3 regions of the Alkalihalobacterium sp. APHAB7 genome follow, and region 1 is predicted to be linked to each of the others. Evidence: predicted binding sites of a transcription regulator. Region 1 holds the regulator's gene; each other region holds the start of a gene.

What was found. Region 1 encodes Rex, which represses fermentation and respiration genes when NADH is low (regulators of the CRP and FNR family bind a similar motif). Its sites were predicted from a motif close to TTGTGAAATATTTCACAA; they were not measured.
Region 2: adhE (bifunctional acetaldehyde-CoA/alcohol dehydrogenase) is a predicted target of Rex. The motif match lies at 1,811-1,828, and genes of this name have one in related genera.
Region 3: nirB (nitrite reductase large subunit NirB) is a predicted target of Rex. The motif match lies at 1,290-1,307, and genes of this name have one in related genera.

Annotation. Positions count from the first base shown of each region.
Region 1 covers NZ_JBLWFS010000034.1:14,232-18,382, reverse strand. The annotation lists gene ACNSTQ_RS20905 (carbon-nitrogen family hydrolase) at 1-260, opposite strand, end outside; gene ACNSTQ_RS20900 (pyridoxal phosphate-dependent aminotransferase) at 279-1,454, opposite strand; gene tatC (twin-arginine translocase subunit TatC) at 1,668-2,438, opposite strand; gene ACNSTQ_RS20890 (twin-arginine translocase TatA/TatE family subunit) at 2,456-2,638, opposite strand; gene ACNSTQ_RS20885 (redox-sensing transcriptional repressor Rex) at 2,714-3,349, opposite strand; gene ACNSTQ_RS20880 (ABC-F family ATP-binding cassette domain-containing protein) at 3,542-4,151, shown strand, end outside.
Region 2 covers NZ_JBLWFS010000008.1:113,874-118,024, reverse strand. The annotation lists gene ACNSTQ_RS10510 (hypothetical protein) at 73-204, opposite strand; gene ACNSTQ_RS10505 (M55 family metallopeptidase) at 359-1,207, shown strand; gene ACNSTQ_RS10500 (hypothetical protein) at 1,491-1,718, shown strand; gene adhE (bifunctional acetaldehyde-CoA/alcohol dehydrogenase) at 1,861-4,151, shown strand, end outside.
Region 3 covers NZ_JBLWFS010000026.1:29,030-33,180, reverse strand. The annotation lists gene nirB (nitrite reductase large subunit NirB) at 1-1,274, opposite strand, end outside; gene ACNSTQ_RS19035 (MFS transporter) at 1,697-2,992, shown strand; gene mobA (molybdenum cofactor guanylyltransferase) at 3,117-3,707, shown strand; gene moaD (molybdopterin converting factor subunit 1) at 3,766-3,999, opposite strand; gene ACNSTQ_RS19020 (molybdenum cofactor biosynthesis protein MoaE) at 4,001-4,151, opposite strand, start outside.

The DNA.
Region 1 (4,151 bases):
GTTGCGATAGAGCCCCCAACGACATTTACTGCGTATTGCTTAGCGAGCTCACTTAATAGGGTGGCTGTTTGTTTCTGATCATTTTCTGCGACTTGATCTAAAGAAGTTAATGTATAAGCTGTTGTCCACATTTCCGGCAGGACAACGACATCCGGCTTTTCTTCTTGGCTTGCTGCTTGTTCGAACCACTGTTTTACTTTTTTGTGGTTTTCTTCAGGGGCACCTGGAATAATATCCATTTGGTAAATCGCAATTTTCATTAGTAAAGGCCTCCCATTCTACTTAAAGAGTTCAAGTTTTTTAATCCGTTCCACTGCTTCTAATAACCGATATTCTTCTTCTAAAAGGCCGACTCGAACGTAGCCTTCCCCACTTTCTCCAAATCCTCGACCTGGTGCAACAGCTATATGCGCTTCGTACAACAGGATGTCGGCAAATTCTTCAGAACTCATTCCTTCTGGACACGGTAACCAAGCAAAGAATGAACCGCTTGGGGCTGTTACCTTCCAACCGATCGACTGTAACCCTTCAATTAGGACGTTGCGACGTCCTTCATATTTTTTCACTAACTCATCGACGCATGTTTGCGGACTAAGAAGGGCGGTAGCTGCTGCCTGCTGGATCGCTCCAAACAAGCTGACATACATATGATCCTGGTAAAGGTTAAGCATTTCAATCACTGAAGCATTCCCAACCGCAAAAGCGACACGCCACCCTGCCATATTATATGTCTTCGATAATGTATAAATTTCAATTCCTATTTCTTTTGCTCCTTCGGATTGAAGAAAGCTTACTGGCTTTTGCCCATCAAAACCGATACCACCATAAGCAAAATCATGAACGACACAAAAATCATTCTGTTTTGCGAAGGTTACCGTTTCATCGTAGAATTCCTTTGAAGCAGTTGCACCGGTTGGATTGTTCGGATAGTTTAAGAACATCAGCTTCGCTTGCTTTAATGCCTCTTCTTGAATTTCACTATAGTTAGGAAGAAAACCGTTCTCTTTCTTTAGGGGCATCATTTCCATTCTGCCTCCAGCAAGAGCAACACCTGACCAGTAATCCGGATAACCTGGGTCTGGAACAAGGGCTACCTCTCCTGGGTTTAATAAGCATTGACTAATTTCAACAAGTCCACCCTTTCCGCCAAAGAGGATACACACTTCTTTGTTAGGATCGAGTTCTACATTATATTCTCGTTTATAAAATTCAACAATCGCTTCTTTTAGAAATGGATATCCGCGAAAAGGTGGATATTTATGATACTGGGGAAGATCAGCTGCCTCTTTTAAACTTGAAACAACATGTTCAGGTGTCGGTTGGTCAGGGTTTCCTTGGCCCAGATTAATAATATCCGCACCTTCTTTGACTAAGGCCCCTACTTTAGCGACTAAACTCGCAAAATATTGCTTCGGTAATTCTGTCATCGTCTGATTCATTTGAAACTGTTTCATCTCTTCACCTACATTTCATTGCTTTATTAAACTAAACCCATCGTATGAAGCATAACCGTTTTTGTCAATGACCGTGTTGTCCCCCACCTTTACCAGTGCAGTGTAGTAAAGGTACCTGGCACCTTTATCAGTGCAGTGCATTAAAGGTGCCTGGCACCCTACACATACACCCTCATATCGAGATAAGAAAAGGCTGCATTCGTGGAATGCAGCCTAAGCGTGGTTTTCATTTTCAGTCTGTTCTTCTTTAAGGCGTTCTGCTTCAAGGCGTTGTGCTTTTCGATACGCAACTCTCGATATGACAATACTAATTTCGTAAAGCATGAGTAACGGAACAGTTACCATTAAATGTGAAATTAATTCAGGTGGTGTAATTAAACCTGCAATTACGAGAAGGCCAAAGTACGCGAACTTTCTAACCTTTCCTAGAAAAGCGGGTGTTACAATCCCTAATCGTGTTAAGAACATAATAACGACTGGCATTTGGAACAGTAGACCAAACGGTATTGTTAACTGAAAGAGAAATGTAAAATATTCATTAATTCCATACATCTCGTTAATCCCTAATTGCCCTGCTAACGTACCGACAAATTGAATAATAAACGGAAACAAGATGAAATAGGAAAATGAAATTCCTGTAAGAAATAATAAAAATGCTATAGGAATATAGGCTAAAGTTACTTTCCTTTCCGTTTCATGCAATCCAGGACTAATAAACGCCCATAGCTGATATAAAATGACTGGAAAAATAATTAAAAATGCACTAAAAAATGCAAACGTCATATATATTCGAAGCGGATCAGTCGGCTTAAAGGCATTCATTGGAATGTCTTGAGCAGTCGGTGCAGTCTGAAGAAAGGTAATAATCGGTTTCGCAATAAATAAACCACCAATTAAAGCGATAGCAAAAAAGACGAAGACGATGATTAATCGTCTACGTAATTCACCTATATGGTCATACACAGACATGTCTTTCTGTTCCATTTAAATACCCATCCTAACTAGTTTTGTTTCTCATTTTTCTTGTTGTTATCATCGTCGTCATCAGCCAAACCTTTTGTTGCATTTTTGAACTCACGAAGAGTATTACCAGCGGCTTTCCCTAATGCAGGCAACTTTTTAGGTCCAAAGATTAATAACGCGACTAATCCAATAATAATTAAACTTCCCGGTCCTAATGGCATAACTTACACCTCCTAAGTTAAGTGGTTACTTTCTATATAGTCATACTAAAAATTACTTTCTAGGCTTATCCTCTATTATAACGGATAATGCTTTAAAAAATAAATAAGCGCTTGTAATTCAACGGATAAATCGATATGGTGAACCCTAACATTATCTGGTACTGTTAATCGTGCTGGCGTAAAGTTCAAAATACCATTAATTCCTACTGAAACGAGTCGGTCCGCAATTTTTTGAGCAGATTGAGAAGGCACTGTTAAAATGGCTACTGTAACTTCTGGGTCTAAATGTTTTTCTAGTTCAGCCAGGTTATAAATTTTAACCCCACCCATTTCTTGTCCAACCTTATCTTCATCCACATCAAATGCCATAACAATCTTTGTATTATTATTTTTTGCAAAATTATAATTTAAGAACGCTGTACCAAGATTTCCGACTCCAATTAGAATTACTTTTGTCAACTCATCCTGATCTAATGTTTTTCGAAAAAAAGAAAGTAAATAATTTACATTATATCCGTACCCTTTTTTCCCTAATGCACCAAAATAAGAAAAATCACGGCGAATCGTCGCGGAGTCAACCTTGACGGCTTCACTCAACTCTGAGGAAGAAACACGCTGTTTTCCCGATGCATTCAGATTTTCTAAGTAACGATAATACAAGGGCAATCGTTTCGCTGTAGCTTGCGGAATTTTAGGTTGTTCAAATTTCATAGATCGCCTCCAAGGTTTCCACCAATCAGGATGTACATGTCATATTGTACACTATTTTTATCTTTCGTGTAATCGTTTTAGACGACTGTTCATGAAGTTGTTGAATAACTTCCGATAAGGTACACTTAATATATCATACTTGTTTCATAGCTTTATCTCTTTGTTACCCTATAAGTAGGAAGGATTATTTTTATGATTTTATTACAATGTGTAAATTTAACCAAATCATTCGGTATAGAGCCAATCTTAACCAATATAAAATTTGAAATACAGTCTAAACAACGTATTGCCCTTGTTGGACGAAATGGCGCTGGAAAATCGACGCTATTGAGAATTATCGCTGGACAAATGTCTTTTGATTCAGGCGAAATCATGATACCAAAAGATGTAAAGCTCGGGTACCTCGCTCAGGACACAGGTCTCGAGTCTAGCCTTTCCATTTGGGATGAAATGTTATCGGTATTTGCTGAGCTTCAAAGAAAAGAACGCACGTTAAGAAAACTCGAAGAACAAATGGCTGACCCTGATCACGAGAATTACGAGAAAATCCTGAAAGAATACGACCTACTCCAAGTTAACTTTAAAGACGAAGGCGGCTACCAATATGAAGCCGATATTCGCTCCGTGCTCGCTGGATTAAATTTTGCCAACTTCGATTACAATACGAAGATCTCTACTCTAAGCGGCGGGCAAAAGACACGCCTAGCACTTGGAAAGTTGTTATTAACGAAACCAGACCTACTCATACTCGATGAGCCGACGAACCACCTTGACATTGCAACACTGGCTTGGCTGGAGCAGT
Region 2 (4,151 bases), on a different contig from region 1:
TAATCAAAATACTTTTATATTTTTAGAAAAAGAAATAAACCATTTTACTGAATTAAGGCTGATATCATTCTATCAATCAAAATGCCCTTCTATCTTTTCATCTTTTAGAAATAAAAAACGTTCAGTCATTAGGTCTTCTTTTTCGTAAACTTCTTTTATGGGTAACTGTAATAGGTTTTGTTCGTAGTCTTTAAAAAAGAACAATGAAATTCCCCCGCTTGTTGGTTTTGTTCACTTTGTTTTTTAAATGCTAAAGTAATAAATACGTGTCATGATTAAGTGTCTTCAAACATTTTGTAGGTATACTAAATTTAGTTTAAACTAGAAATAATCAGAAAAAGAAAGAGGGAGAAAAAGGATGAAGTTTTTTATTTCAGCAGATATTGAAGGGGTCACAGGAGTTGCTACGGGCGTCCAGCTAAAAAAGGAAAGTGAATATCAGCGTTTCAGAAAGCTTATGACTCAAGATGTTAACGCTGCAATTGAAGGGGCTTTTAATGGCGGTGCTACAGAAGTTGTTGTTGCTGACGGTCATGGAAATATGTCCAATATTTTTATAGAGGACCTTGATGAGCGTGCAAGTCTTATTTCTGGTAATAACCGTGTGATGTGCCAGCTAGAAGGTCTAGACGATACATATGATGGAATTTTGTTTGTTGGCCACCATGGGCGTGAAGGTGGATCTGAACGTACAGTCATCAATCATTCTTTAGCCGGTATATGTGTAAACGAATTCCGTATAAATGGCAAAGTTGTTGGTGAAACGGAGCTGAATGCAGCGGTAGCAGGTGATTTTAATGTACCGGCCCTTTTAATCACTGGGGATGATGCTTATGTGGAAGAAGTGAAGGAGACATTACCTCACGTTGAAGCAGCTGTTGTCAAACGAGGAATTGATCGCTTGGCGGCTGAACTGCTTCCTCCCAAAAAAGCCCAGCAATTAATTAGAGAAAAAGCACAATTAGCGGTTGAAAAAGCTAAAAGTGTCGAGCCTTATAAAGTGGAGGGACCTATCACTTTTGAAATTGACTTTAAAGGGACAAACCAAGCTTTGATGACGACAACCATTCCTTCAGTGGAACTTATCGGTCCAAAGACGATCCGCTTTACTGCCCCGGATATGGTGACCGCTTATAAGCACATGTGGGGATGCGTCATTATCGGAATGGCAGCAACTCAAGGTGTTTTAGGACAAGCGAACGCCTAGACTAAGATAGGGTTTGAGAAAAGTAACAGCACACAGATAAAGTTAAAGCAAAGGGCCGAATTAGTAAGGCCTTTTGCTTTTTTAAGCTAAAACCGAATTTTTTATATAATGAAGTGTCCGTAAAAAGCCTAAAAACAGGCATTTTATTAGCCTGACTTCTTTTATGCGTCTAACAACAGATAGAAACATGAAAGCGTTTTAAAAAGAGACAAAGTTTGTTCACTGTTTCACAAACTTTTACATGCTAATATAAAGGTATGAAAGACATAAGGAGTTGATCAAATTGATTTTATGCCAATGGAAAGACTTTACTACCGACACTGAAACTTACTCACTAGAGATGTTTGAAGATCTTGTTGGCGATGAGTTTGAGGCGATGATGTTTGAAGAGGGGAAAACAATACCAACTTTTATTTGGACAGTAAATTATGTTTGTATTATTAATGAAAATTCCAAGCTCTATAACGATATATCGATTACAAAGATTCAACGAAATCCGGTTTGTGAGTAATGATTTAATGTAACGATAAAACAAGCATGTCTAGGGCGGTTGGTGAGCTAACACCCAAACTAACTCCATAGGTAACATTTTTTTGGAACTACTTGCTCAATGTTTCACAAACTTTGTATTCACTTTTTAAGGGGGACTTCACGTGGGAGTTTTAGAAAAGGAAGTAAAGAAACAAAATGATGTGACGAGTATGATTGAGAAATTGGTTGAAAACGGGCAGTCTGCACTAGCCCAGTTTATGAGTTTTGACCAAGAAATGATAGACAGTATTGTAAAAGAGATGGCTTTAGCCGGTTTAGATCAACATATGCCGCTAGCCAAAATGGCTGTTGAAGAAACGCAGCGCGGAGTGTACGAGGATAAAATAATCAAAAATATGTTCGCAACAGAGTATGTCTACCATAACATCAAGTACGACAAAACGGTTGGTGTTATTGAAGAGAACGAGCACGAAGGTATCCTGCAAATAGCAGAGCCTGTCGGTGTAGTAGCAGGCGTAACCCCTGTAACTAATCCAACATCTACAACAATGTTTAAAGCAATAATTGCTATAAAAACAAGAAATCCTATTGTATTTGCATTCCACCCTTCGGCACAAAAATCAAGTAGTCAAGCTGCGCGAGTACTGAGGGATGCCGCAATAAAAGCTGGCGCACCCGAGCATTGTATTCAATGGATTGAAACACCCTCCATTGCTGCAACCCAACAATTAATGAACCATCCTGGGATTGCACTTGTACTAGCTACTGGCGGGGCAGGTATGGTGAAGTCGGCTTATAGTACTGGTAAACCAGCTCTTGGGGTCGGTCCAGGAAATGTTCCATGTTATATTGAAAAAACAGCCAGTTTAAAACGAGCCGTTAACGACTTAATCCTATCTAAAACCTTTGATAATGGCATGATTTGTGCTTCAGAACAAGCGGCTATTGTCGACAAGGAAATCTATGAAGCAGTGAAAGAGGAAATGGAGAGGAATGGCTGCTATTTTCTAAATGAAAAAGAACGAAAGAAAGTAGAAAAGCTTGTGATTAATGAAAAGAGCTGCGCAGTTAATCCAGATATCGTTGGTAAAACACCTTATTATATTGCAAGTCTCGCTGGTGTTGATGTACCTGAAGATACGAAAATATTAATAGCAGAAATTAAAGGGGTAGGCCCAGAATATCCACTATCTCGTGAAAAGTTAAGTCCAGTTCTAGCTTTTTATAAAGTAAACTCTACAGAGGAAGGATTAACTCGGGCAGAAGAAATGTTGGCTTTTGGGGGACTAGGTCACTCGGCGGTCATCCATTCTGAAAATGATGGAGTTATTAAAGAGTTTGGAAATCGAATGAAAGCTGGGCGTTTAATTGTGAACTCGCCTTCTAGTCAAGGAGCAATCGGGGACATATACAATGCATTCTTACCTTCGTTAACTTTAGGGTGCGGTTCCTATGGACGTAATTCAGTTTCTTCTAATGTTAGTGCCGTTCATTTGTTAAATATTAAAAGATTAGCGAGAAGGAATACAAACATGCAATGGTTTAAGGTGCCACCAAAAATTTACTTTGAAAAACATTCCACTCAGTATTTATCGAAGATGCCGAAAATCTCAAAAGCGTTCATTGTAACTGATCCAGGCATGGTAAAGCTCGGTTATGTGGACAAGGTGTTGTATTACTTAAGAAAACGCAGTGATTATGTACATTGTGAAATCTTCTCAGATGTTGAACCAGACCCATCGATTGAAACCGTCATGAAAGGTGCAGAAATGATGCACAATTTTCAACCAGATGTAATTATTGCGCTTGGCGGTGGTTCTGCGATGGACGCAGCAAAAGGAATGTGGTTATTTTATGAGCATCCAGAGACGGACTTTAAAGGCTTAAAACAAAAGTTTCTCGATATTCGTAAACGAATTTTTAAATATCCAAACCTAGGAGGAAAAGCACAGTTTGTTGCCATTCCAACAACTTCAGGAACGGGTTCAGAGGTTACCTCTTTCTCGGTCATTACGGATAAAGAGAACAATGTAAAATATCCGTTAGCTGACTATGAGTTAACGCCTGATGTAGCGATCATCGATCCTCAATTTGTAATGACAGTACCAAAGCATGTTACGGCAGATACAGGAATGGATGTATTAACTCATGCGATTGAAGCGTATGTCTCCATCATGGCTAATGATTTTACAGATGGTTTGGCTATGAAAGCCATTCAGCTTGTATTCGACTATCTTCCAACAGCGTATCGTAATGGAAGTAACGAGCTTGCTCGAGAAAAAATGCATAATGCGTCAACGATCGCTGGAATGGCCTTTGCGAATGCTTTCTTAGGAATTAACCATAGTTTAGCTCATAAACTAGGTGCTGAGTTCCATATTCCGCATGGTCGTGCAAATACAATCTTAATGCCGCATGTTATCCGGTACAATGCAACAAAACCGAAGAAGTT
Region 3 (4,151 bases), on a different contig from region 1:
CCTTTAGTCGTTCCGTTACAACCACAAATAACTTCATTATCTGGCATCGCTCCAACGTCAGTCGTCGCATCCGCTCCTGGCGCTAGTAAGAAAGAAATTGTGGCTTGATCTGAAATATCTTCTTTGTTCGTTAACATTCTAAATAATCTTGAACTATCTTTTGTATCACCATATAAAACGACACCGACAATTCGATTATCTCTAACTAAAACCTTCTTATAGACACCTTCATATTCGTTATGGACTTTTATTGATTTGGTTGATGCATCATCATAAATTTCTCCAGCTGAGAACAAATCAATTTCAGTTACTTTAAGCTGGGTTCCTAACAATGAACCTTCGTAACCTTCTTCCTTGACACCGCACAAACGATTGGCTAATACTTTACCTTGTTCATATAAAGGAGCCACTAAACCATAAACCACTTCTCGGTGTTCTGCACATTCCCCTACAGCATACACATGAGGAATATTCGTTTCTAAATAATCATTAACTACAATGCCACGATTGATATAGATGTCACTGCCTTTAATAAAATCAATGTTTGGAACAATCCCGGCCGACATTACGACTAAGTCTGCTTGCACTTCACTTCCATCTGAAAATCGAACACCCTCGACTCGATCGGTTCCCACAATTTCAGTCGTTGATTTTGGCATGAGGAAGTTCATCCCTTGCTCTTCTAATGCTTGTTTTAACATACTAGAAGCAACAGGATCTAGCTGTTTTTCCATCAAATGTTCGACTAAATGAACGACATCCACTTCCATTCCTAAATGAAGTAATCCTTTAGCAGCCTCAAGTCCAAGAAGTCCCCCTCCAATTACAACTGCTTTTTTATGTTGCTTAGCAACTTCCATCATAGTTACGCAATCTTCAATATCTCTAAATCCAATGACTCCTGAAAGTTCGGCCCCAGGAACAGGTAAAATAAATGGCTTTGAACCAGTCGCAATAATTAGTTCATCATATGATAGAACTTGTCCTTTATTTGAATAAACTAGCTGGTGCTGCGGATCTACTTTTGTTATCATTTCATCCGTAAACAACTGAATTCCGTTATCTTTATACCAATCCCAATTATTGATTATCGTATCTTCAAATCTCATTTCCCCTTGAAGTATATTTGAAAGTTGGATCCGGTTGTAATTGGGATGTGGTTCTTCACCAAAAATCGTTATTTCAAATAGATCACGGTTTATTTTTAATAGATCTTCAATGACTCTAACCCCTGCCATTCCATTTCCTATCATGACTAGTTTCTTTTTCTCCATTTTTAAGACCTCCACTTGCTCACTATTTCACAAATAGGAGCATACATCTCTAGTTGTTTTCAATTTTTATGATCTCAGTATAACAATTAAGAACTTGCAAAAACTGTGATGAAAATCACACCCTATGAATTAAAATATTACTATTTTGTGAAAAAGTTTCGTTCAATAATTTGTAATAACTATTTTTTCTATAGTTAAACTGTTCGTTCTTTAACTTATTTACGAAGTTATACTAGTTCTTTCTATATAATCGTCCTGATTAATTTTCTTCTATTCATTGATATTTTTCGATAGTATGTTCTATTTTTATTTATTTCCTGTGAAAAAAATCACACTCAACTTTTTCGTTTGATTGTATCATCAATTTTGTAAGAAACATCGATGTGAAGAAAATTAAACAATAGTATTTGGGGGAATAGATCATGGCGAAAATTACGAAATGGGAGCCAGAAAATGAAAGCTTTTGGGAAAGTGATGGCAAGAAAATTGCAAGAAAGAACTTATTAATATCCGTATTTTCTTTAATCTTAGCCTTCTGTGTATGGCAATTATGGTCAGTTACAGCCGTACGATTAAATGATGTAGGCTTTAATTTTACAAGTAGTCAATTATTTACATTAGCTGCTTTACCTGGATTAACTGGAGCAACACTACGTTTATTCTACACTTTTATGCCAGGCTTAATTGGTGGTAAAAAAACGACATTACTTACAACTGTTGTTCTATTAATACCAGCGATCGGCATTGGGTTTGCCGTTCAAAACCCTGAAACAAGTTTTCAAACAATGGTTATCCTTGCTGCTTTATGTGGACTTGGTGGAGGTAACTTAGCGTCTTCAACGGCGACTCTAAATCCGTTTTATCCTAAAAAAGCAAAAGGTACAGCCAATGGAATTAACGTTGGTATTGGAAACTTAGGAGTTAGTGTTGTTCAATTCTTAACTCCAATCGTAATTGGTTTAGGATTTATTGGTGCTCTAACTGGTGGCGGGCAAACTTTAGCGGATGGTAGCGTTGTTTATATTCAAAATGCAGCATTTATTTGGGTAATTCCAATTATCGCTTCTGTCATTGTTACATTTTTCTTTATGGATGAACTTCCTGTAGCAAAACCGAGTATTAAGAGTCAGCTTTCTGTTCTAAAAATGAAACATATGTGGGTTATGACTTGGCTTTATGTAATGTGCTTCGGTTCATTTATCGGGTTCGCAGCGGCATTTCCATTATTAATCCGTTCTGAGTTCCCGGAAATCGATGTGATGAAGTTTGCTTTCTTAGGTGCATTAGTTGGTGCTTCAATCCGTCCATTCGGTGGTTGGCTTTCTGATAAAGTGAATAGTGGTGCAAAGGTAACATTCTGGACGATTGTCGCGATGATCCTTGCAACATCAAGTGTCATCTACTTCTTAAATATTAATAACTTTACTGGTTTCTTAATTTCATTCTTAGTGTTATTTGCTGGAACTGGAATTGCGAATGGATCTACTTTCCGAATGGTACCATTCATTTTTGAAGAAAAATTTGCAGCACCTGTACTAGGGTTAATTGCCGCATTTGCAGCATACGGTGCATTCTTTATTCCAAAAATTTTCGGTTGGTCAATTGATACAACTGGATATGCTAACTTAGCTCTATTTATCTTTATCGGTTACTACGTAATCAGCTTAGTTATCAACTGGTACTTCTACTCAAGAAAAAATGCAGAAGTTAAATGTTAATCTAAGCGCCTAACAAGAACATGGCCTTTTCACTACTAAGTGAAGGGCCTGTTTTTTTATGGCTATAGTAAAATTACCGTTCCTATGAAATAATGAAGTGTAAAGGTAGTTAGGAGGAATGCCTATGAAACCCCATCATGTTGTCGGAATTTTATTAGCTGGAGGTGCCTCACGACGCTTCGGTGAACCTAAAGCTTTGTATGAACTTGATGGAAAGCCGTTTTTTCAATACAGTCTAGATGCTTTACAAGAAAACGCAGAAGACATAGTCATTGTGAGCCAGCCTGATCTTATTCGACAAATTCACCGCCAAACTACATATGATGTCATTTTAGATGAAGAGCAGTTTCGTGGCGATGGACCACTAGCGGGCATCTATAGTGCTATGAAACACATTCATTCAGAATGGTATTTGGTACTCCCTTGCGATACTCCCTATATTCATGCGGCAATAGTCAATCAGCTACGATCATATACTGAGCGCCACCCTGATAAAGATGCATTTGTACCTCATGTTGCAGGAAAAAAACAACCAATAATTGCTATGTACAACAGACGATGCTTACCGGCAATAGAAAAAAACCTAAAAGAAAATTGTTTGAAAATAGGAATGTTACTTCAGGCCGTTGATACCATGTTTATAGAGGAAAACGAGTGGAACCATCATGAGGCATTTCGTAATATTAATGAAAAAGATGATTTAAGTTTTAGTTAGCTATATGAATAAACAAACATCCATCAAGTGATGGATGTTTATTTATTTGTCACTCTTATTACCCACCACTTACAGGAGGAATTAAAGCAACAACATCATTTTCTTTGAGTGGTGTATCATTTTTCACATATTCTTCATTGACCGCCACAATCGTACTATCTAATGAACGTAAATTAGGATACTTTTCCAATAATACCTTTTTTAACTGTTGAACTGTGATCGGTTCACTTTTAATTTCAATTTCTCTTTCACCAACAATTTCTTCTAATTGTGCAAATAATAAAACCTTCATCTTACACCTCTTTTATTTCCGGCTTACCTGTCTCATATTTTACTTTTTCCAATTGGTCGCCGACCCACTCTTGCCCGTCTTCCCAATGCTCTTTTTTCCAAATCGGTACAATTTCTTTTATTCTTTCAATTGCATAACGACTAGCCTCATAA